3 regions of the Delftia sp. WSY_12 genome follow, and region 2 is predicted to be linked to each of the others. Evidence: predicted binding sites of a transcription regulator. Region 2 holds the regulator's gene; each other region holds the start of a gene.
The links. The regulator LexA, encoded in region 2, represses DNA repair genes until DNA is damaged. The targets are predictions, from matches to a motif close to ACTGTATNNNNATACAGT.
Positions count from the first base shown of each region.

Region 1: ACF8LI_RS07810 (putative DNA modification/repair radical SAM protein) is a predicted target of LexA. The motif match lies at 4,551-4,568, and genes of this name have one in related genera.
Region 3: recA (recombinase RecA) is a predicted target of LexA. The motif match lies at 2,702-2,719, and genes of this name have one in related genera.

Region 1 covers NZ_JBICKW010000012.1:506,108-513,869, forward strand. Annotated here, with positions in the region: gene purL (phosphoribosylformylglycinamidine synthase) at 1-2,309, shown strand, start outside; gene ACF8LI_RS07805 (TIGR03915 family putative DNA repair protein) at 2,375-3,214, opposite strand; gene ACF8LI_RS07810 (putative DNA modification/repair radical SAM protein) at 3,230-4,549, opposite strand; gene ACF8LI_RS07815 (SWIM zinc finger family protein) at 5,031-6,491, shown strand; gene ACF8LI_RS07820 (DUF5691 domain-containing protein) at 6,488-7,762, shown strand, end outside.
Region 2 covers NZ_JBICKW010000022.1:72,335-80,096, reverse strand. Annotated here, with positions in the region: gene ACF8LI_RS12770 (sigma-70 family RNA polymerase sigma factor) at 1-367, opposite strand, end outside; gene ACF8LI_RS12765 (helix-turn-helix transcriptional regulator) at 525-1,406, opposite strand; gene ACF8LI_RS12760 (MFS transporter) at 1,548-2,729, shown strand; gene ACF8LI_RS12755 (hypothetical protein) at 2,813-3,220, opposite strand; gene lexA (transcriptional repressor LexA) at 3,383-4,057, opposite strand; gene ACF8LI_RS12745 (asparaginase) at 4,156-5,145, shown strand; gene adk (adenylate kinase) at 5,236-5,892, opposite strand; gene kdsB (3-deoxy-manno-octulosonate cytidylyltransferase) at 6,149-6,943, opposite strand; gene ACF8LI_RS12730 (Trm112 family protein) at 6,997-7,179, opposite strand; gene lpxK (tetraacyldisaccharide 4'-kinase) at 7,244-7,762, opposite strand, start outside.
Region 3 covers NZ_JBICKW010000061.1:89,717-97,478, forward strand. Annotated here, with positions in the region: gene yddG (aromatic amino acid DMT transporter YddG) at 1-889, shown strand, start outside; gene recX (recombination regulator RecX) at 886-1,365, opposite strand; gene recA (recombinase RecA) at 1,568-2,671, opposite strand; gene ACF8LI_RS26920 (MarR family winged helix-turn-helix transcriptional regulator) at 2,819-3,319, shown strand; gene ACF8LI_RS26925 (response regulator transcription factor) at 3,420-4,094, shown strand; gene ACF8LI_RS26930 (sensor histidine kinase) at 4,190-5,689, shown strand; gene ACF8LI_RS26935 (LysR substrate-binding domain-containing protein) at 5,673-6,653, opposite strand; gene ACF8LI_RS26940 (tripartite tricarboxylate transporter substrate binding protein) at 6,763-7,731, shown strand.

The DNA.
Region 1 (7,762 bases), on a different contig from region 2:
CGGCCTTCTGCGAGCGCGAGCGCTGCCCGTTTGCCGTGATCGGCACGGCCACCGAGGAGCGCCAGCTGGTGCTGGAGGACACGGCCGTGGCCTCGGGCGACCAGAAGTTCCCCGTGGACATGCCCATGAACGTGCTGCTGGGCAAGCCGCCCAAGATGCACCGCGACGTGGCCACCGTGCAGCGGGAGCTGCCCCCCATGGACCTGACCGGCGTGCCCCTGGAAAAGGCCGTGATCGACGTGCTGGCCCACCCCACCGTGGCCTCCAAGCGCTTCCTGATCACCATCGGCGACCGCGCCGTGGGCGGCCTGACCCACCGCGACCAGATGGTCGGCCCCTGGCAGGTGCCCGTGGCCGACGTGGCCGTCACGCTGGCCGATTTCCAGGGCTTCAAGGGCGAGGCCATGGCCATGGGCGAGCGCACGCCGCTGGCGGCCATCAACGCGCCGGCGTCGGGCCGTATGGCCGTGGCCGAGGCCATCACCAACATGCTGGCCGCGCCCATCGAACTGTCCAGGGTCAAGATGTCGGCCAACTGGATGGCGGCCTGCGGGGAGCCCGGCGAAGACGCGGCGCTCTACGCCACCGTCAAGGCCGTGGGCATGGAGCTGTGCCCGCAGCTGGACATCTCGATTCCCGTGGGCAAGGACAGCCTGTCCATGCGCACCCAGTGGAACGAGGGCGGCCAGGTCAAGAAGGTGACCTCGCCGGTCAGCCTGATCATCACGGGCTTTGCCTCCATCGACGATGTGCGCGGCACGCTCACGCCCCAGCTGGACGCCTCGGAAGACGACAGCACCCTGGTGCTGGTGGACCTGGGCCGCGGCAAGATGCGCATGGGCGGCTCCATCCTGGGCCAGGTGCTGGGCCAGACCGGCAACGAGACGCCCGACCTCGATGACGCCAAGGACCTGATTGCCCTGGTCGATGCCGTCAACGACCTGCGCGCCAAGGGCCAGATCCTGGCCTACCACGACAAGGGCGACGGCGGCCTGCTGGCCACCGTGGCCGAGATGGCCTTTGCCGGCCATGTGGGCGTGGCTATCAACGTGGACATGCTGGTCACCGAAGGCGACGGCATCAGCGACAGCCGCATGGACTCGGGCGAAGGCAAGAACTGGGCCTCCCAGATCAGCGGCCGCCGCGACGACATGACGCTGCGCGCGCTGTTCAACGAAGAACTGGGCGCCGTGCTGCAGATCCGCACGGCCGACCGCGCCGCCGTGCTGCAGACCCTGCGCGAGCATGGCCTGTCCACCTGCAGCCACATCATCGGCAAGACGCGTCCTGCCTCCTCCAAGGTCGATGCGGGCAAGGGCGAGCTGCAGGTCTGGCGCGATGCCAAGTCCGTCTTCGGCGCCTCGCTCAGCGACCTGCACCAGGTCTGGGATGCCGTCAGCTGGAAGATTGCCCAGCAGCGCGACAACCCGGCCTGCGCCGACAGCGAGCACGCCGCAGCCGGCGAGCCTGCCGACCCCGGCATGCACCTGCACCTGACGTTCGACGCGGCCGAGAACCCGGCCGCACCCTTCTTGAACCTGGGCGCGCGGCCCCGCGTGGCTGTGCTGCGCGAGCAGGGCGTGAACTCCCATGTGGAAATGGCCTACGCCTTCACCGAGGCCGGCTTCGACGCCGTGGACGTGCACATGACCGACCTGCAAAGCGGCCGCGCGCAGCTGCAGGACTTCGCCGGCGTGGTGGCCTGCGGCGGCTTCAGCTACGGCGACACGCTGGGCGCCGGCATCGGCTGGGCGCGCTCCATCACCTTCAACGACAGCCTGTCCGCGCAGTTCCAGCAGTTCTTCGGCCGCAGCGACACCTTCGGCCTGGGCGTGTGCAATGGCTGCCAGATGTTTGCCGAACTGGCCGATATCATTCCCGGCGCCCAGGACTGGCCGCGTTTCACGCAGAACCAGAGCAACCGCTTCGAGGCGCGCCTGTCCATGGTGGAAGTGCTGGAGTCGCCCAGCCTGTTCCTGCAGGGCATGGCCGGCAGCCGCCTGCCCATCGCCGTGGCCCACGGCGAAGGCTTTGCCAACTTCCGCTTCCGCGGCAATGCGGACAAGGCCATCGCCTCCATGCGCTACGTGGACAACCACGGCAAGGCCACTGAGCAGTACCCGTTCAATCCCAACGGATCGGCCGGCGGCCTGACGGCAGTGACCACGGCCGATGGCCGCTTCACGGCCATGATGCCCCACCCCGAGCGCGTGTTCCGCAACGTGCAGATGAGCTGGACCAACGGCGACAAGTCGGAATTCAGCCCCTGGATGCGCGTGTGGCGCAACGCCCGCAAGTGGCTGGGCTGATGCACTGAGCGACGCTGCAAAGCAGACAAAGGCCCTTCGGGGCCTTTGTTTTTTTGCGCCTGTCCTTACTGCTCCAGCATCTGTCCCGTGCGCGCGCGGGCCTGCTGGACCAGGGTGGAGATCAGCACCGTCTCGGGCAGGTTGTGCCAGTAGCGGCGCGGCATCTCGCGCAGCATGGCCTGCTCCTTCAGGCGCGCGGGGTTGAAGGTGCTGGCGTAGTAGGTCAGCCACAGGGCCTCGCCCGCGTCGGCTGGCGGGGCATCGCTGCGGCGCGCGCCGGGCGCCAGGCGCAGCGCATGGCCGTCCCAGTGCACGCTGCACTGCGGCGTGAGGATGGCCCAGTGCATGTTGGCAAAGCGCTTGCAGAAGAAGGGTGCCGCCGCGCGCACGATGTGGTGCTCGGGCTCGAACCAGGCGATGTGCAGCTCGGGCAGGTTCTGCCGCTGGGTCGTCCGAAAGCGCACGAAGGCGTGCATCTTGTGGATCTCGCGCGAGACGGGGCGGGCCAGGGCCTCGATGGCGCGCCAGTCCGCATCCAGCGCATCCAGCCGCAGTTCGGGCCGGGCCTGCATGCGCGCCAGCCAGCGGTGGCACAGCTCGAAGCGGCCTGCCGCGCGGTGCATGCAGGCATGGCGCAGGGCGGACATCTGGGTGTCCGACAGGGACAGCCCTGCCTCGCCGGGGCCGGCCAGCCCGGCAAGCGCCGAGGCGGGCACGGCCTGCTGCGGCGCGCTGGAAAACAGGTCCACCCCCGCGCCGAGTGGCTGCGCACCCCGCGTGTCGGGCCACCGCCAGCGCACCGCAGCGGGGTCGGCGCCGTGGGCCAGCAGCGCCCGGCAGGCTGCGCGAAAGCCGGGCCAGTCGTCGGGGCTGTCGAGTTCGATGGTGAGGGCCTGTCCGTGCATGGCGTGCTCCAGGTTCTAGAACAGGCTGGCCTGCAGTGCGCTTTGCACGCGCATGCCGCTGTGCCGCGCCTGGGCCTGGCTGGCCTGCGACTGCGCGATCAGCCGCGTGCGCAGCGCGGCCGAGTCGGTCTCGCCCAGCAGGGGGCGGTGGCCGTCGATCAGCACGAAGGGCAGGGCCTTTTGCACGGGGGCGCGCAGCCGCAGCAGGTCGTCCAGCCGCAGCCGGCGCACGCGGCGCGCCGCCAGGAGGCGCTCCACCGTCTGCGTGCCCAGGCCCGGCACGCGCAGCAGCAGGCTGCGAGGCGCACGGTTGAGGTCCACAGGGAACTGCTGGCGGTTGGCCAGTGCCCAGGCCAGCTTGGGGTCGATCTCCAGGTCCAGCATGCCGTGGCGGCTGGCCGCCGCGATCTCGCCCGCCCCGTAGCCGTAAAAGCGCATCAGCCAGTCGGCCTGGTAGAGCCGGTGCTCGCGCATGAGGGGCGGCGCCTGCGGCGGCAGGTCGCGCGAGGCATCGGGAATGGGGCTGAAGGCCGAGTAGTACACGCGGCGCAGGCCGTAGCCCGCATACAGCGTATGGCTGGATTCGAGGATGTCGGCATCGGTTGCGCGGTCGGCGCCCACGATCATCTGCGTGCTCTGCCCGCCCGGCGCGAAGCGCGGCACGGCGGCGCGCTGCGCGGGCGCGCCGGGCAGGGACTGCGCCTGGCGCTGCTCGCGCGTGGCCGCGCGCCAGGCCTGCACATGCCGGTCCACGCCCTGCATGGCCTGGCGTATGCGCCGGCCGTCCTTTTCGGGCGCGAACTGCGCCAGGCCGCTGGCCGTGGGCAGTTCCACATTGATGCTCAGGCGGTCGGCATGGCGGCCTGCCTGGGCCAGCAATTCAGGGGCGGCATCCGGGATGGTCTTGAGGTGGATGTAGCCGCGAAAGTCATGCTCCTCGCGCAGGCGGCGGGCCACTTCCACCAGCTGCTCCATGGTGTAGTCGCTGGAGCGGATGATGCCGCTGGACAGGAACAGTCCCTCGATGCAGTTGCGCCGGTAGAAGTCCAGCGTCAGCTGCACCACCTCGGCCACCGTGAAGCGGGCGCGCTGCACGTTGGAGCTCTTGCGGTTGATGCAGTAGCGGCAGTCGAAGATGCAGACATTGGTCAGCAGGATCTTGAGCAGCGAGATGCAGCGCCCGTCGGGCGCATAGCTGTGGCAGATGCCCATGCCGGTGACCGAGCCCATGCCCTTGCCGTCCAGCGAGTCGCGCCCCTGCGATCCGCTGGAGGCGCAGCTGGCGTCGTACTTGGCGGCGTCGGCGAGGATGAAAAGTTTGCGTTGCAGCTCCATGGCTGTATGAATATACAGTATATTTGCCTGGCACATCCGGTTTTTCGAGAGCCCATCCCCCAGCCAGGGTCTGGTCCGGCCTTGCCTGGCTCCGGTTTGAACGCACTGTCGGGCTATCGCAATGGCCAGCGGATTGCAATGGTTGCCAGTGCAATGGAATGAAACCGTTTTCAGTGCGGAATGAGTGCTTGCTTTCAATGGGTGGCGATGTGCATCGCAGGAAATGGTGAATGCGTGTTTCCTGCGTCTTTTTGCAATGCCTGAAGGCTGGTACGGCTTGGTGCCATCAATGCATGCGCTGATATAGCGCAGCTGGCTGCGCGCCATGGGGTTCCCGGTTCATGGGAGAGAGGTTTGACGTTGTTGTGATTTGTTTCAAATTGCCGATAACTATTGCTGATAGGCTTTCGGGCTTGCCGGGCGCGGTCGTTTCTTCATTCAATGCGCCTGGCGATGACAAACACTTGGAGAGGGAGCTTCGGTGTCGCGTGTATTAGGAACAGAGAGCGAAGTGCTGGCGCTATCGCCGGACGCTTCCTCCAGCAAGGCCGCCAAGGGGCTGCAATCGCCCGCCAAATGGCCCACCATGGGCGCCAACGATGTGGCGGTGTGGGGCGAGTGCCAGGGCAGCGGCAGCAAGCCCTACCAGACCCAGGTGGACCTGTCGGGACCCTCCTTCAAATGCTCTTGCCCCAGCCGCAAGTTCCCCTGCAAGCATGGGCTGGCGCTGATGCTGATGCGTGCGGGCGGCCAGGTCACCGAGGGCGGCGATCCACCGGCCTGGGTGCAGACCTGGCTGGACAGCCGCCAGGAAAAGGCCGAGAAGAAGGAGGCCAAGGCAGCTGCCGCGGCGGCCGAGCCGCCACCCGATCCCGAGGTCGCGGCCAGGCAGCAGGCCAGGCGCGAAGACAAGCGCTGGGACAAGGTCGAGGCGGGCCTGCAGGAACTGTCGCTGTGGATGCAGGACATGGTGCGCGCGGGCCTGGCCAACCAGGCCGGCGACTCCCAGATGCGCCAGCGCTGGAACACCATGGCCGCGCGCATGGTCGATGCGCAGGCCACGGGCATGGCGGCACGCATCAAGGACTGCCGGGATCTGGTGGACAGCCACCGCGACTGGCCACGCGACATGCTGGTGCAGCTGGGCCACTGGCAGCTGATCATCGACGCCGTGCGCCGCCGTGAATCGCTCAGCCCCGAGGTCAAGGCCGACGTGATGGCCGCGCTGGGCTGGCCCATGGACAAGGCCGAAGTGCAGGCCCGCGGCCAACTGGTCGAGGACGAATGGCTGGTGGCCGGCCTGCGCATGATCGAGCGCGAAGGCCGGCTCATGGAGCGTCGCGTCTGGCTGCACGGGCAGCGCACGGGCCGCATGGCCCTGGTGCTGGACTATGCGCAGGGCGGGCGCGGCTTCGAATCGGCCTGGGTGCCTGGCCATCGCTACGGATGCGCGCTGAATTTCTACCCGGGCCATGCGCCGCTGCGCGCCATTGCCGCCAACGGCAACGGGCCTGCGCTGCCTGCCGATGGCGCCAGCCCGCTGGACACCTCGGCCGTGGGCGACGTCCTGCAGCAGATGGGCCGGCGCATTGCCGCCAACCCGCTGCAGGCCACGCAGCCGCTGTGCCAGGACGGGTTGCGCCTGGTGCCTGCCCAGGGCCAATGGTTTGCGGCCTGGCCCGATGCGCCGGGCGCATCGGCGGCTGCGCCCGGCGTGTCTGCTGACGGCACTGCCGCGCCTGTGCAACCCGTTCCCGTGGCCATTGACGATGCCGAAGCCTGGCGCCTGCTGGCGCTCAGCGGCGGCGCGCCCATGCAGCTGTTTGGCGAATGGGAGCCCGGCCCGGCCGTGGGCCGCTGGCGCCTGCTGAGCGCCTGGCAGGCCCGCGAGGGCGAAAGCGCCCGGCAATGTATCTGGCAGAACCAGGGTGAACCGGTATGAGCAACACACAACTTTGGACTGCGCTGCAGCAATCGGCCATGGTCGGCTCGGACCGGCTGGCCGTGCCGCCTGCGCTGGCTTCGGGCGTTGATCCGTCTGCCCCGTGGTCGCAGCAGGCCGTGCAGGCCGCGCTGCTGCCCCGGGCGGACCTGCCCGGCGACTCGCCCGCCCAGCAACTGCTGCGCGCCAGCGCCGTGGCGGCCGTGTTCGAGCGCGCAGGCTGGCAGCCCGGCGCGCAGGTGCGCCTGCCGGCACCGCTGGCCGTGCCGGCCGCGGCGCCTGCAGAATCGCGCCCCGCGCCTGCCGATGCTCGCCTGCAGAGCCTGATGGGCGACGTGCTCAAGGACGGACCGTTCGAGCTGCAGGCCTCCATGCTGCGCACCCTGGACCAGGCGGGCCAGCGCCTGCCCCATGACCTGCTGGTGCCTGCGCTGGAGCAGGGCCGCCAGTCCGTGGAGCTGCGCCAGTGGCTGGCCCCGGTGCTGGGCGAGCGCGGGCGCTGGCTGGGCGCGCTCAATCCGCAATGGAGCTATGCCAGCGGCGTGGAGGAAACCGCCGACCCCGAACTGGTCTGGCAGGAGGGCTCGGTCGAGCAGCGCGTGGCCCTGCTGCGCAGCGAGCGCGCGGCCGATGCCGCCCAGGCCCGTGCGCGGCTGGAAGGCAGCCTGAAGGAGCTGGGCGCCAAGGAGCGCCTGCCCATGGTCCAGGCACTGACCGTGGGGCTGGGCATGGACGACGAGCCGCTGCTCGAAAAACTGCTGTCCGACCGCAGCAAGGAAATCCGCGAGAACGCCGCGCAAATGCTCTCGTGCCTGCCGGACAGCGCGCACAGCCAGCGCGTCATGGGCTGGATGCAGTCCATGCTGCAGCAGGACGACAAGGGCCAGTGGATCGTGGAGCCTCCCGAGGAAGGCCTCAAGGAATGGGAGCGCGACGGCATCACGCTCAAGCCCGATGCCTACTTCCGTGGCGGCAAGAAGGCCTGGCTGCTGGAGCAGATGGTGCAGCTCACCCCGGTGTCCTTCTGGACCCGGGCCCTGGGCCTGACGCCCCTGGAAGTGATGGAGTGGAGCCGGCGCAGCGACTGGAAATCCTCGCTGCGCCAGGGCTGGGTGCGGGCCCTGCAGTACCAGCTGGACGTGGAATGGATCGATGCCGCCCAGGCCCTGGGCCGCGACATGCGCCACGATGCGCTGCTGCCCGCCCTCATGGCCCGGCTGTCCCCCGAAGAACGCGAGTCCCGCTGGATTGCCCAGTTCGAGCGCGACAGG
Region 2 (7,762 bases):
AATGGGACAGGACGAAGGCTTCGCGCACCTTGGGTGCAAGGCCCTGGAGCATGCGGTCCACGTCGAGCAGGGTCTGCTGGACGATGGCCTGCTCCTCGGGCGAAGGCGCCAGCGACTGCGGCAGCTGGGCAAGATAGTCCAGATAGGACTGCTCCAGCGTGCGGCGGCGAAACAGGTCGGTGACCAGGCCGCGGGCGATGGTGGCCAGGTAGCGCCTGGGCTCGCGGATGTCCTGCTGCGGCACTGGCGAGCGCAGCAGGCGCACGAAGGTGTCCTGGGCCAGGTCGGCCGCATCGTCACGGTTGCCCAGGCGCTTGCGCAGCAGGCTTTCCAGCCAGGGATGGTGATTCTGGTAGAGGCTGTGCACGGAGAGGGCTTGTGCGAAAGAAGCGGGGAGGCCGGGCGTAGAAGCCGAGATGGGCAACGTGGCGGTGTCGGTTGCAAAAGATAATAAGAATGCTTATCAATTATCTTTCACACAGGCTTTACTCCTGAGGACTGGGTATCTTTCTGTTGCATGTGCGCTACAGGGAGATGCTGGCGGAACTTCCACGCCGGCCCTGCGCCGGGCGATTGCGCTGGTAGGCGCTGGGCGGAGCGCCAAAGCTGCGCCGGAAGACGGCGGTGAAGGCGCTGGGACTGTCGTATCCATGGGAGAGCGCCACTTCCAGGACCGAGGCGCCAGCGGCCAGCCGGGGCAGGCTGAGCAGAAGACGGGCCTGGCGGCACCATGCGCCGAAGTTCATGCCGGTCTCGCGCAGGAACAGGCGTGCCAGCGTGCGGGGATGCATGTGCAGCCGCTGTGCCCAACTGGCCAGGCCGGCGTCCTGCGATGGGTCGTCCACAAAGCTGCGGCAGCAGGCGGCCAGGGCGCCATGCCGGGGCATGGGCACGTGCAAGGACAGGGCGCGGGCGCGCTCCATTTCGTCGAGGATCAACTGCATGACACGCTCCTCCCTGCCGCCCAGCGGGTAGTCCATGGGCAGCTCGATGGCCTCCAGCACGAGTTCGCGCAGCAGGGGCGTGACCTGCATCACTCGGCAGTCTTGCCACAGGCCGGGCCGCAGCCCCGGCTCCACGAACACGGTGCGCATGGCCACGGGGCCGGCGGCCATGTGGATGGCGTGCAGGGCCTGTGGTGGAACCCAGACGGCGCATCCCGGGGGGACGACCCAACTGCCCGAATCCGCGCGGATCAGCATCACTCCCTCGGTGGCATGCAGCAGCTGGCCGCGGCGGTGGGCATGCGGTGCGATGGCCGCGCCGGCCGCCATGTCTGTGGCAAAGGCCACGACCGGGCGGGCCGTGTGCTCGCCGTGCGGGGGCAATGGAGCGGCCGCAGGCACGTCATCCAGGCAGGCGCGGGTGCGGGCATGGGAAAGTGGACCACTTTGCCGGGTTGTCATTTTCTCGACGATTGTTGTTGCTTCGTAGCAGGAATGCAGATCATGCACTTTCTACGATGACCCACTTTCAATCCGCAGGAAAGTGGCAGGTATGGAGATGATTTCCCTTTCGAGAATGACGGACGTGACAGGAGGCAGGGCATGAACCGCGCACGTCTGGGGCTGCTTACGGGCACGCATGCCATCAACGACCTCTACCAGGGACTGGTTCCTGCGCTGTTGCCCTTCATGGTGCTGGAGCGCGGCTACAGCTATACGGAAGCCAGCGGCCTGATGCTGGCGGCCACGGGCCTGTCGAGCATGGTCCAGCCGCTGTTCGGCCTGTATGCCGACCGGTCGCCGCGGCCCTGGATGGTGCCGGCCGGCTTTGTGGTGGCCGCCCTGGGCCTGGCCCTGGTGGGCATGAGCCCGGACTACTGGGTCAGCTGGTTGGCTGCCGTGCTGTGCGGCCTGGGGATCGCGGCCTACCATCCGTCCGCAACGGTGGCGGCCCGCATGGCGGGCGGCAGCTCGCAGAAGGCGATGAGTGTGTTTTCGGTGGGCGGAACGGCGGGGGCATCGTTCGCTCCCATGCTGGCTGCGGCCGTGGTGGGCGCAGGCGCCTTGCACCGCAGCTGGATGCTGGCCCTGCCTGCAGCGGCCATGCTGGTGCTCTGGTATGCCTGTACCTGGCGGGATGGAGCCAAGGACCATTGCGCCACCCGGCGCCCGGCCGTGGCGCAGGGCGAATTGCCCGCCAACCACTGGCGCGCCTTCTTCCTGCTGTGCGGGGTCATCGTCTGCTGGTCGATTCCCTATGTGACGGTGCTGTCCACCCTGCCCATGTTCGTGACGCACGAGCTGGGCGGCTCGGACTTCATGGGAGCGGCCACGCTGACCTCATTCACAGCCGCTGCGGCGGTGGGCACTTTGCTGGGGGGCACGCTTGCAGATCGCCGGGGGCGCATGCAGGCCATCCGCGCCGGCTACCTGCTGGCATTGCCTGCTCTGGCGGCCCTGGCCCTGGCCTCCACGCCATGGATGGCGCTGGCCTGCACCATGGCCCTGGGCGTGTGCATGTTTCTTCCGTTTGCCGCCCAGGTCACGCTGGCCCAGGACTATCTGCCGCGCAACCAGGCCACGGCCAGCGGGCTGACCCTGGGGCTGGCCATGTCGATAGGCGGCATGGTGGCGCCGTTGTTCGGCATGCTGTCCGATGCGCGCGGACTGCGTTTTTCGTTGAGCGTCGTGCTGTGCATTCTGTGCGTTGCCGCGGCGCAGGCGTGGTGCATGCGCAATCGGCGCAGCGAGGGAAGTGCTGCACCGGCGGCTGTCAGGGCCTGATGCGCAGCCCCTGCCGCTGGGCAAGGCAAGAGACAGGCCCGGGCTCTCGCAGACCGGGTGGACGGGTTGGTCTCAGGGCGACCTCAGGCCGGTGTCTGCGCGCCGTGCGCTTCCATGCGTTCCAGGGCGGCACAGACATCGGCCATGCGGCCCGAGATGAACAGGCATTCGGGCTGCTCCTGCGGCGAGCGCTGGATGATGCGCAGACCCGAAGGCAGGGCCTGATCTGCCGGAAGGGAGGGCAGTTCGGGTTGCAGGGGCAGCAGCAGCTGCGCATCCCTGTGTTCTGGCAGCCGTGCTGACTTGCTGCGCCGCTGCTGGCTGCGGCGGCGTGCCTTGCTGAAGGACAGGATGGTCGCCTGCTCGGATTGCACAGGCGATTCGGGCTGGATGGTGCGCATGGCGGGCTCCATGGCGGCGGCGGGCAGGCGAATGCCCTGTGCCAGGCGCAGGAAGGACAGAGAAGACAGTGTTGGCAGAGCGAATCCCATGTGACGACTCCTGTTGGCGTATTTCAAAGAGGCATGGACACAGGCAGGATTGCGGTTTGCGGGCAAAGCTCCGCCCAGGGCGAAGCTGCAAGGCTTCGCGCCTACCACCTGGGCGGTGCATGAAATAGGGGGTGGCAACCCGTGCAGGGCTGCCCGTCCGGCTTACATGGACATGCTGTTGCGGATCAGCCCCACGGCCAGGCCTTCAATGGCAAAGGCCTCTTCGGGAGCGACGCGGATCACCGGGTAATCGGGGTTTTCCGGCAGGAGCTCCACGCCCTGCGTGGTGCGGCGCAGGCGCTTGACGGTGACTTCATCTCCCAGGCGTGCCACGACGATCTGCCCGTTGCGGGCTTCATGCGCGGACTGCACGGCCAGCAGATCGCCGTCCATGATGCCCGCGTCGCGCATGGACATGCCGCGCACGCGCAGCAGATAGTCCGGGCGGACCTGGAACAGGCTGGGTTCGACGGAATAGGTCTGGTCGATATGTTCCTGGGCGAGAATGGGCGAGCCCGCCGCAACGCGGCCCACCAGCGGCAGCATCAGCGGCGCCAGGGCCGACAGCGGCAGCCCGAAGCTGGTGCCGCGTGCGGCATTGATGTTGCGCACGGTGTCGGTACGCAGGCGAATGCCGCGGGAGGTGCCGCTGACCAGTTCGATCACGCCTTTGCGGGCCAGGGCCTGCAGGTGTTCCTCTGCTGCGTTGGCGGACTTGAAGCCCAGCGTGTTGGCGATTTCCGCGCGGGTGGGGGGAGCGCCCGTGCGGGAGATGGCGGCCTGGATCAGGTCCAGGATCTGTTGCTGGCGGGCGGTGAGCTTGGGATGGTCGAGCATGGCGTGCGTCCGGTCCTTGAATTCAGATGACAGGCAGAGAAGTCATCTGATGATTTATACAGTATCTGTATTTTTAACCAGTTTTCCAAGAGGTGCAAGTGGGGCAGTCAAAGTTGGTGATTCTTGGCACGGGCGGCACCATCGCCGGCCGGGCGGATTCGCAGTCGCAGGCAGTGGGATACAAGGCCGGACAGATCACGGTGCAGTCGCTGCTCGATGCCGTGCCGGATCTGGAGCAGCAGGCGCTGGGGCCTGTGCAGACGCAGCAGATCGCGCAGGTGGACAGCAAGGATATGGACTGGCCCGTGTGGCGCGCGTTGCTGTGTGCCTGCACGCAGGCGCTGGAGGATGCGGACACACGCGCCGTGGTGATCACGCATGGAACGGACACGCTGGAAGAGACGGCCTGGCTGCTGCACAGCCTGCTGCCTGCCACCAAGCCCATCGTGCTCACTTGCGCCATGCGCCCGGCCACGGCCCTGCTGGCCGACGGACCGCAGAATCTGCGCGATGCCGTGACCGTGGCCGCCAGCGGCGGGCGCAGCGGTGTGTGGGTGGTGGCCGGCGGCGAGGTGCATGCGGCGGCCCAGGTGCAAAAGGTCCACCCTTACCGACTGCAGGCCATGCGCTCCATGGAAGGTGGCCCGCAGGCCGTGGTGGAGGAAGGACGCGTGCGCTGGCTGGTGCCTGATGCGCCGGTCACGCCGGTCGCCCCCGTTGCGCGGATGGTGATTTCCGCTCCCGCTCTGTCTGACCTGCTGGCGCTGGATGAGCTGCCCTGGGTCGAGGTGGTGTTCAGCAGTGCCCTGGCGCGTGCCTGCGGCGTGGATGCGCTGGTGGCCGCAGGCGTGCGCGGCATCGTGGTGGCCGGCACGGGCAATGCGACCGTTCACGAAAGCATGGAAGCGGCCTTGCTGCGTGCGCGCGACAAAGGCGTCTGGATCTGGCGGGGCACGCGCTGTGCCGAAGGCCTGCCCGTTGCCTCGGGGCTTGGCACGGACCCCGCAGAGGCCGATCTGGTCCAACTGCCCGTGGCCAAGGCGCGGATTGCCATGATGCTGGCGCTGGCCGCGCAGCCGCGCGACTGATCCTCCGGGCGTCGCCGGCGCTTCAGATGCAGGCGGGCAACAAAAAAGCACCCGGCGGGTGCTTTTCTGGGGTCTGGCGCATGGCCTGCGTCATTCAGCCAGTGCTGCCAGGGCGCGCTGGGTGATGTCTTCCACCGAGCCCAGGCCGCTGATGGCGCGGTACTTGGGGGCTGCTGCGGCTTCCTTCTCGGCCCAGGCGCGGTAGTAGTCCACCAGCGGGCGGGTCTGGCTGCTGTAGACGTCCAGGCGCTTCTTGACCGTTTCTTCCTTGTCGTCCTCGCGCTGCACCAGCGGCTCGCCGGTCACGTCGTCCAGGCCTTCTACCTTGGGCGGGTTGAACGTGACGTGGTAGGTGCGGCCCGAAGCGGGGTGGGAGCGGCGGCCGCTCATGCGCTCGATGATGGCATCGAAGGGCACATCGATCTCGAGCACGTAGTCCAGCTTCACGCCGGCGGCCTTCATGGCGTCGGCCTGGGGAATGGTGCGGGGAAATCCGTCGAACAGGAAGCCGTTGGCGCAATCGGGCTGGGCAATGCGCTCCTTGACCAGATTGATGATCAGGTCGTCGCTGACCAGTTGGCCGGCGTCCATCACGGCCTTGGCCTGCTGGCCCAGGGGCGTGCCGGCCTTGACGGCGGCACGCAGCATGTCACCGGTGGAGATCTGGGGAATGCCGTACTTCTGGCAGATGAAAGCGGCTTGCGTGCCTTTGCCGGCGCCGGGTGCGCCCAACAAAATCAGTTTCATGGAAGTCCTTGAGGAGAGTAGAAATTCTTGTCTGCCGGATCGGCCCACCGGGGCGGACAGTCCATGCGTCATATTTTTGTCGCGGGCAAGGATAGCACGCACAGGGCCAACACTGGCTTACACGCACGGGGCAAAACTGTCGCCTGTGCAATCGCCAAAACCTGCGTTTTGCTGTCCGACAAAACCGCATGGGCGGTGTTGCTGCAAATGGCGATGCCCGGCATCGCCATTTGTGCGTTTTCAGCGGCCGGCCGATTCAGGCCGGCGGGTTGGACAGCTGGGCGCGCACCCGCTCCAGATCCTCGCGCGTGTCCACGCCAGGGCCGGGTGCATGGGGTGTGACATGGACGGCGATGCGGTGGCCGTGCCACAGCGCACGCAACTGCTCCAGGGCCTCCAGTGCCTCGGTGGGTGCCTGGGAAAGCTGGGGGAAGCTGCGCAGGAAGCCGGCGCGATAGCTGTAGATGCCGATGTGGCGCAGCGGTGCGAAGCCGGGGTGGCCCAAGGCGGCCGATTCCGTCTCCCACCATGCCTGGTCCGCATGCTCGCGCGCGAAGGGAATGGGCGCACGGCTGAAATAGTGGGCCATGCCCTGGGCATCGCAGACGACCTTGACCACGTTCGGGTTGACGAAGTCGGCAAGGCTGTCAATGGCATGCGCCGCCGTTCCCATGCTGGCCGAAGGTTGCCGGGGCAGCAGGGCGGCCACGGCGTCGATGAGTTCGGGGGCGATCAGCGGCTCGTCGCCCTGGACATTGACCACGATGTCATCGCCATCGAGACCCAGCAGCGCGCAGGCCTCGGCCAGTCGGTCGCTGCCGCTGGCATGGTCGTTGCGCGTGAGCACGGCCGCCACGCCATGCGCGGCGCAGGCGGCGAGGATGCTTTCGTCATCGGCTGCGACCACGCACCGTGCGGCGCCGCTGCGGCTGGCGCGCTGTGCCACGCGCACGACCATGGGAAGCCCTGCAATGTCGGCCAGAGGCTTGCCCGGCAGGCGGCTGGAAGACAGGCGGGCGGGAATCAGAACCGTGAAGGGCGCGGAGGACATGGTGCGTGCAGGAGTGAGGCGAAGGCGTGGGGCGGCGCAGGTGATGGGAAAAATCAGTCCTCGATCTCGTCGTCGTCCAGCGTGCGGGCCTCGGTTTCCAGCAGCACGGGAATGCCGTCGCGCACCGGGTAGGCCAGGCGCGCGCTGCGCGAGACCAGTTCCTGGTGCTCGCGGTCAAAGCGCAGCGGGCCTTTGGTGACGGGGCAGACCAGCAGTTCGAGAAGTTTGGCGTCCATGGCGGATCCTGTGTTTTGAAGGGAAAGGGCGGGCCGTGGCAGCCAGCCGAGACGGAGATGATAGTCAGGCGGGGCAGGGGCGCAGTGCCTGCAGCCGCTCATCCAGCAGCGCCCAGAAATCCGCCGGCAGCTGCAATTGCAGCGCAACCGCCCAGGCCTGGGGATGGGTGCGCCACAGCTTGACGGCATCTTTTTCGGTGCAGACCAGCGGGTCTTCGTTGCGCCCCAGGCGCTGGAAGCTCTCAAAATTATAGTGATCCGGCAGCGCCTGGACATGCTCCAGCGTCAGGCCTTGCTCGCGGGTCAGCATGGAGAAAAAGCCTTCGGGCCGGGCCACTGCCGCCACGGCCTCCACGGGCTGCGCACGCAGGGCGGACAGTGCGATGCGCTCGCCTTGGGCATTGACGGCTTCGCTGGACAGCTGGCGCCGCATGGCAAACGCGGGGGCGTCGGTGTCGGGGGCTGCGCCTGCATGCAGCACGGCGGTGACGGGGCGCGGCCAGGGCTCGCGCAGCGGGCCGGCCGGCAGCAGCCAGCCGTTGCCGATGCCGTCGTCATTGAAGACGCACAGCTCGATGTCGCG
Region 3 (7,762 bases), on a different contig from region 2:
CGCAGGCCGGGCCACCGCCATCGGCCTGCTGGCCGTGGTGTGCTGGAGCTGCACCGTGGGCCTGATGCGCTCGGTGGCCGAGCCGCTGGGCGCCGTGGGCGGCGCTGCCATGCTCTATACGGTCAGCGCCTTGTGCGTGGCCGCCGTGCGCGGCCTGCCCAGGCCTTCGCAATGGCGAACCATGCACCCGGCCTATTTCTGGGGCTGCGGGCTGCTGTTTGCGGTCTATGAAATCTGTCTGTCGCTGGCGATCGGTCTGGCGCAGGACCGCGCCCAGGCGCTGGAGCTGGGGCTGATCAATTACCTGTGGCCCAGCCTGACCATCGTCTTGGCCGTGCTGCTGCGCCAGCAGCATGCGCGCTGGTGGCTGTGGCCCGGCGTGCTGCTGTGCCTGTGGGGGCTGACGCGCGTGCTGGGCGGCGAGTCCCTGCAGATGCATGACATGGCAGACCACATACTGGCCAATCCGCTGGCCTATGGACTCGCCTTTGGCGCGGCCCTGCTGTGGCCCTGCTATTCGCTGGCTGCTCGGCGCTGGGGTGGGGGGCACAATGCCGTGGGGTTGTTCCTGATCTGGACTGCGCTGGCGCTGTGGATCAAGTGGTTGTGGCTGGGTGGCGAAGGCGGCATGCACTGGTCAGGCACCGCGGTGCTGCAGCTGCTGGCCGTGGGCGGGCTCACGGCCATGGGCTACAGCTGCTGGGAGCACGGCATACAGCACGGGCATCTGGCCGTGATGGCGGCGGCCTCGTACTTCACGCCCGTGTTCTCTGCCTTGCTGGCCAGTGCCTGGCTGCAGGTGCAGCCGGGCTGGGGCTTCTGGCAGGGCGTGGCGCTGGTGACCGTGGGGTCGCTGGTGTGCTGGGGCGCAACCCGGCGCGTGGATTAGTTGCCTTCGTCTGCAGCTCCGTCATCCCAGTCTTCGCTGCGCCCGCGCAACACCTTGCTCGCTATTTCTCCGCCAAAGCCGCGCGCGGCCAGAAAGCGCATCTGCTTGAGGCGTTCCTGTGGGGTGGCCGGCGGTGTGCCGAAGCGCTGGCGCCATACGGCATGGGCGCGCTGCAGTTCGGTGGCGCGCAATTGTTCTGCGGCGGCGCGCACCAAGCCATCGTCCAGCCCCTTGCTGCGCAGCTCCTGCACCACGCGCGATGTGCCAAAGCGCGCGGCCTTGCGATGCAGCACGGACTCGGCCACGCGCTCGGCGCTGATGAAGCCGCGCTGCTCCAGCGCGTCGAGCATGGCGCCCAGGTCCTCGCCTTCCTCCACATGGGGGGCGAGCTTGCGTTCCAGCTCCAGCCGTGAATGTTCGCGCTGGCCCAGCAGCTTGAGCGCCCGGCCCTTGAGCGACAGCTTGGCGAATCCCATGCGGCAATGTCTCCTGAATCATCCCGAATAAAAAAGGCCCCCACGCTCCCCTTGCTGCGCAAGGTCCGCTGCCCCCCAAGGGGGCCGCTTTTTTGCCTTGGGGCGTCCCGGCGATAAAAAAGGCGCAGACATGAGCCTGCGCCAAGATGGCAAACACAGTGTGTGCAGGCGCGGCGGCGCCTGCAGTGAGGGGTCAGGCCGCTCAGGCTTCGATCACGCCGTCCTTGTCGGCCTTGGCCTTGGCGCCCTTGGCGGCCTTGGCTTCGGGGGCATCGCCACCGGCCGTAGGCAGCAGGGCGATGCCCAGGCTGTCGCGCACCTTGTTCTCGATCTCCACGGCCAGGCCGCTGTTCTCGCGCAGGAATTCGCGGGCGTTGTCGCGACCCTGGCCGATCTTCTCGCCGTTGTAGGCGTACCAGGCCCCCGACTTGTCGAGGATCTTGGCGTTGACGCCCATGTCCAGGATTTCACCTTCGCGCGAGATGCCTTCGCCGAAGAGGATGTCGAACTCGGCGGTCTTGAACGGGGGCGAGACCTTGTTCTTGACGACCTTGACCTTGGTTTCGTTGCCGATGGCTTCGTCGCCCTTCTTGATGGTGCCGGTGCGGCGGATGTCCAGGCGGACCGAGGCGTAGAACTTCAGCGCATTGCCGCCCGTGGTGGTTTCGGGGCTGCCGAACATCACGCCGATCTTCATGCGGATCTGGTTGATGAAGATGACCATGCAATTGGTCTTCTTGATGGTGGAGGTCAGCTTGCGCAGCGCCTGGCTCATCAGGCGGGCCTGCAGGCCGGGCAGCTGGTCGCCCATCTCGCCTTCGATTTCGGCGCGCGGTGTTAGTGCGGCCACCGAGTCCACGACGATCATGTCCACGGCGCCCGAGCGCACCAGGCTGTCCACGATTTCCAGGGCCTGCTCGCCGGTGTCGGGCTGGCTGATCAGCACTTCGTTGAGGTTCACGCCCAGCTTCTGGGCATAGCTGGTGTCCAGCGCGTGTTCTGCGTCGATGAAGGCGCAGGTGCCGCCCTGCTTTTGCATTTCGGCGATGACCTGCAGCGTCAGCGTGGTCTTGCCCGAGGATTCAGGGCCGTAGATCTCGATCACGCGGCCACGGGGCAGGCCGCCCACACCCAGGGCGATGTCCAGGCCCAGCGAGCCGGTGGAGACGACCTGGATGTCCTGGATGGCTTCGCCTTCACCCAGGCGCATGATCGTGCCCTTGCCGAACTGCTTTTCGATCTGGGCGAGTGCGGCCTGCAGGGCCTTGGCTTTTTCACTGTTGGCGGTGGTGACGGCGGTGTTCATGCGGACTCCTGGGTTGGGTATGGATTCAGCTCTGTATTTGCATTCAGGCTGGATGCTTGAACAGTAGTTTATGGGCTTGCTGTCTTGATTTGTTGGTGTTTTTAGTCAGTTTTCCTGACTTGTTGGATTTGCCTCCACAATGCATCCATGAGTGAGCTTTCCCCCGTCACGCCGCCCGCCGACGCCTGGCGCCAGACCCACCTGGGCCGCCTGCTCGGCCATGCCATGCGGCGGTTCGACGCGCGTGTGCTGCAGCTCATGGCGCGCGATGTGGAGGTGCCGCTGGCACTGTCCAACCTCGCTGCGCGCGACAAGGTGGGGGCGGCCCATATCCACATCACGCGGCATCTGTCGCTGGCTGGCGACCGGCTGACGGACCTGGCAGAGCGCGCAGGCATGACCAAGCAGTCCATGGGCGACCTGGTGGCCCAGTGCGAGGCCTGGGGCCTGGTCACGCGCGAGAGCGACGAGCGCGATGCGCGCGCGCGCCGCATCCGCTTCACGCCAGCGGGCTTGGCCTGGCTGCAGGCTTTCCATGACGCCGTCTCCCAGGCCGAGGCCGAATTCCGCGAGGAAGTCGGCGACGACATCGCCACCGTGGTGGCGCTGGGGCTGGAGGCCTACGCGGGCGGCGGCTCACTCGGGTAAGGTCCCTGCCCGCACTGCGGGGCACATCCTAGAATCCTGGGAATTAAAGGCGCGCATTTCCAACTCCCAGAGCGCGCCTGCATTACAGGAGACATCCCCCATGCGCATTCTGATTGCCGAAGACGACCAGGTCCTGGCCGATGGCCTGCTGCGCAGCCTGCGCGGCTCGGGCGCCGTGGTCAGCCATGTGGCCAATGGCAGCGAGGCCGACACCGCGCTGATGACCAGCAGCGAATTCGATTTGCTGATCCTGGACCTGGGCCTGCCCAAGATGCACGGTCTCGAAGTGCTCAAGAAGCTGCGCGGCCGCGGCGATGCGCTGCCGGTGCTCATCCTCACGGCGGCCGACAGCGTGGAGGAGCGCGTGCAGGGGCTGGACTATGGTGCCGACGACTACATGGCCAAGCCGTTTGCGCTGTCCGAGCTGGAGGCGCGCGTGCGCGCCCTCACGCGGCGCGGCATGGGCGGCGCCAGCAGCACCATCAAGCACGGCCCGCTGGTCTACGACCAGGCCGGCCGCGTGGCCACCATCGACGGCAAGATGGTCGAGCTGTCGGCGCGCGAGCTGGGCCTGCTGGAAGTGCTGCTGCAGCGGGCCGGCCGGCTGGTCAGCAAGGACCAGTTGGTCGAGCGCCTGTGCGAGTGGGGCGACGAAGTCAGCAACAACGCCATCGAGGTCTACATCCACCGGCTGCGCAAGAAGATAGAGCGCGGCCCCATCCGCATCGCCACCGTGCGCGGCCTGGGCTACTGCCTTGAGAAGATCGCGTCCTGAGGCCGCTGCCGTGGCTGTCAGGCCCGGGTTGGCTTGCCTGCGCATAGTGGTGGTTGCCGCGGGGCCGTGAACCCGCCGTAAGGGGCTGCCCGCCGATGAAAATCTTCCAGCGTGAACAGCGCTCCCTGTTCGGCGAGATCCTTGACTGGATGCTCACGCCGCTGCTGCTGCTGTGGCCCGTGAGCCTGGCGCTGACCTGGCTGGTGGCCCAGGGCCTGGCCAACAAGCCCTTCGACCGCGCGCTGGAATACAACGCCCAGGCGCTGGCCCAACTGGTGATGGTGCAGCACGGCAAGGTGCTGTTCAACCTGCCGCAGTCGGCCAGCGAGATCCTGCGTGCCGACGAGTCGGACACCGTGTATTTCCAGGTGCTGGGCGTGAAGGGCGAATACCTGGCCGGCGAGCGCGACCTGCCGCCGCCGTCCGAGCCCGACGAGGCTCTGACTGGCGCGGCGCCTCCAGGCTTGCCGTCCGGCGGCACCGTGCAGCTGCGCGATGCGGAATTTCGCGGCATCGATTTGCGCGTGGCCCATGTCTGGGTGCGCATGCCCCTGCCGGGCGAACCGCAGGCCCTGGTTCAGGTGGCCGAGACGCGCGAAAAGCGCAGCGTGCTGGCCACGGAAATCATCAAGGGCGTGATGCTGCCGCAGTTCGTCATCCTGCCGCTGGCCGCGCTGCTGGTGTGGCTGGCGCTGGCGCGCGGCATCAAGCCGCTGCACCGGCTGGAGGAGCGCATCCGCGCGCGCCGGCCCGAGGACCTTTCGCCCATCAACCACAAGGACGTGCCGCTGGAAGTCGTGCCGCTGGTGGATTCGGTCAATGACCTGCTGGGCCGCCTGGGCGACTCGCTGGCCACGCAAAAGCGCTTCCTGGCCGACGCGGCCCACCAGCTCAAGACGCCGCTGGCCGGGCTGCGCATGCAGGCCGAACTGGCCCAGCGCGAAGGCGTGAGTACGGGCGAGCTGCGTCAGTCCCTGGCCCAGATCGCGCGCTCCAGCATCCGTGCCACGCACACCGTCAACCAGTTGCTGGCGCTGGCGCGTGCCGAGAGCGCGGGCCTGGGGCGGGGCCTGGCCATGCAGCCGTGCAACCTGGTGCGCATCGTCACCGACGTGGTGCGCGACTGCCTGCCGCGCGCCATGGACAAGCATGTGGACCTGGGCTATGACGGCGCCGAGTCCTCGGCCGCCGGCGTCTGGCTGCAGGGCAATGCCACGCTGCTGACCGAGCTGGTGCGCAACCTCGTGGACAACGCCATCAACTACACGCCTTCCACCAGCAGCCGGCCGGGCATGGTCACCGTGCGTGTGCTGGCCGATCCTTTTGGTCAGGTCCTGCTGCTGCAGGTGGAGGATTCGGGGCCGGGCGTGCCCGAGGCCGAACGCGAGCTGGTGTTCCAGCCGTTCTACCGCGTGCTGGGCTCGGAGGCCGATGGCTCGGGCCTGGGCCTGCCCATCGTGCTGGAGATTGCGCGCCAGCATGGCGGGCAGGTGGTGCTGGAGGATGCGCATCCGGGCCAGCAGCCACCGGGCGCACGCTTCAGCGTGCGCTTCACGGCACTGCGCTCGCCGCCGCCGCCTAAGCCTGCGGCATAGGTGGCGCCTGACCGGCTGCCGCAGGGGCATCGGGGGCTACAGGGGCCATCGCCACCCGTCCCGGTGTCTGCGCCGCATGGTCCACCAACCAGTTGCGGAAGATGCCCAGCGTGCCATGGTTGGCACGGTCGGCCGGATAGCACAGCCAGTAGCCCAGGGCGCTCTGGTAGCCGTGCTGGGGCAGGGGCTCGTTCACCAGGCCGGCGGCAAGCTCGTCAAGCACCAGGCAGCGTGGCACCAGGGCGATGCCCATGCCCGCCATCACGGCGCGGATGATGGTCTGGAACTGGTCGAACTGCGGGCCCGCCAGCGGGCTTATGCCGTGGATGCCGTGGGCCTCGCTCCAGCGCGCCCAGGCGTCGGCAATGGTCACGTGGCGCAGCCGGGTGCAGCGCGCCACGTCCTGTGGGGTGGTGATGCGTGCCTCGGGGCCCGCGCCGCGCGGCGGTGCGATCAGCGCCACCTGGCGGCCCACCAGATAGTGGGCATGCGCGCCATTCCAGTGCCCGTCGCCAAACAAAATTGCGCAGTCCAGCCCCGGACTGTCAAATTGGTAGCTGTGTACGTAGGGTACAAAGTGCAGCGTGATCTGTGGATAGCGCTGCTGAAACTGGGGCAGCCTGGGGATCAGCCACTTGGCCGCGAAAGTCGGCAGCGATGACAGGTGCAGCGCGCCTCGGCTGTCATCGCTGGTGATGAGTTCGAGGGTGGCCGCCTCCAGCTGGCCCAGCAGGGCGCGCACGGCGCGCTCGTAGCGTTCGCCCGCAGGCGTCAGGCTCAAGCGCTTGCGCTCGCGTTCGAACAGCGGCACGCCCACCCACTTCTCCAGCTCCTGGATCTGCTTGCTGACTGCGCTTTGCGTCAAGTGCAAGGCTTCGGCCGCGCGCGAGACACCTCCGAAGCGCACCACGGTGGAGAAGGCGCGCAGCAGATGTATGGGCGGGTTGAGGCGGCGCAAACTCATGACAGGGATATGATGAAACTATTCCTGTTCGGAATATTAACAGGCACAGTATTTGCTTTTTTTGTGAGCAGATTTCTTTTAATCTGACCTTGTTTGTAAGAAAGATCCTATGCAACGACGCCATTTCCTTGCTTCCATCGCCGCTTCTTCTGTCGTTCCTGGAATGTCCTTCGCCCAGGAAACCACCCGTCCCCTGCGCATCGTCGTTCCGTTCCCTGCTGGTGGCTCCACCGACATGGTCCCGCGCAACATGCAGGACGTGCTGCCCAAGTTGCTGGGCGGCCAGGCGGTGGTGATCGAGAACAAGGCCGGCGCCGGCGGCTCCATCGGCATGGCCGAAGTGGCACGTGCCACCGACGGCGTGACCTTCGGCATTGCCACGCTGTCCACCCATGGCGTGAACCCCGCCGTGTTCAAGAAGCTGCCCTATGACGCCATCAACGACTTTGTCGGCGTGACCGAGATCGTCAAGGCGCCCGGCGTGATCGTGATCAACCCCAAGCTGGTGCCTGCCAACAACTTTGCCGAGTTCGTGAAGTACCTGAAGGCCAACCCCGGCAAGGTCAGCTTCGCCACGCCCGGCAACGGCACCATCGGCCACATGTGGGGCGCCCAGTTCATGAAGAGCACGGGCACCGAGATGCAGCACATTCCCTACCGTGGTGCAGGCCCGGCCATCAACGACGTGCTCGGCGGCCAGGTGCCCGTGTATTTCGACCAGGTCGCGTCCTCGCTGCCCCACATCAAGGGCGGCAAGGTCAAGGCCCTGGCCGTGTCCTGGCATGAGCGCCTGGACGTGCTGCCCGATGTGCAGACCTATGCCGAAGCCGGCCACGCCGACCTGAACGATCCTTCCTGGTTCGGCCTCGTGGCCCCCAAGAGCACGCCGCCCGAGCAGATCGCCCGCGTGCAAAAGGCCATCGCGGCCGCGCTCAAGGACCCGGCCGTGCAAAAGCGCATGGCTGCCCAGGGCCTGTACATCTCCGGCACCAGCAGCGATGCTTTCACCAAGCAGATCGCCAGCGAAGTGGCCAAGATGAAGAAGATTGCCGCCACGGCCCAGATCCAGCTGGATTAAAGGCTCCCCCTGAGGCGCTTCGCGCCTTCCC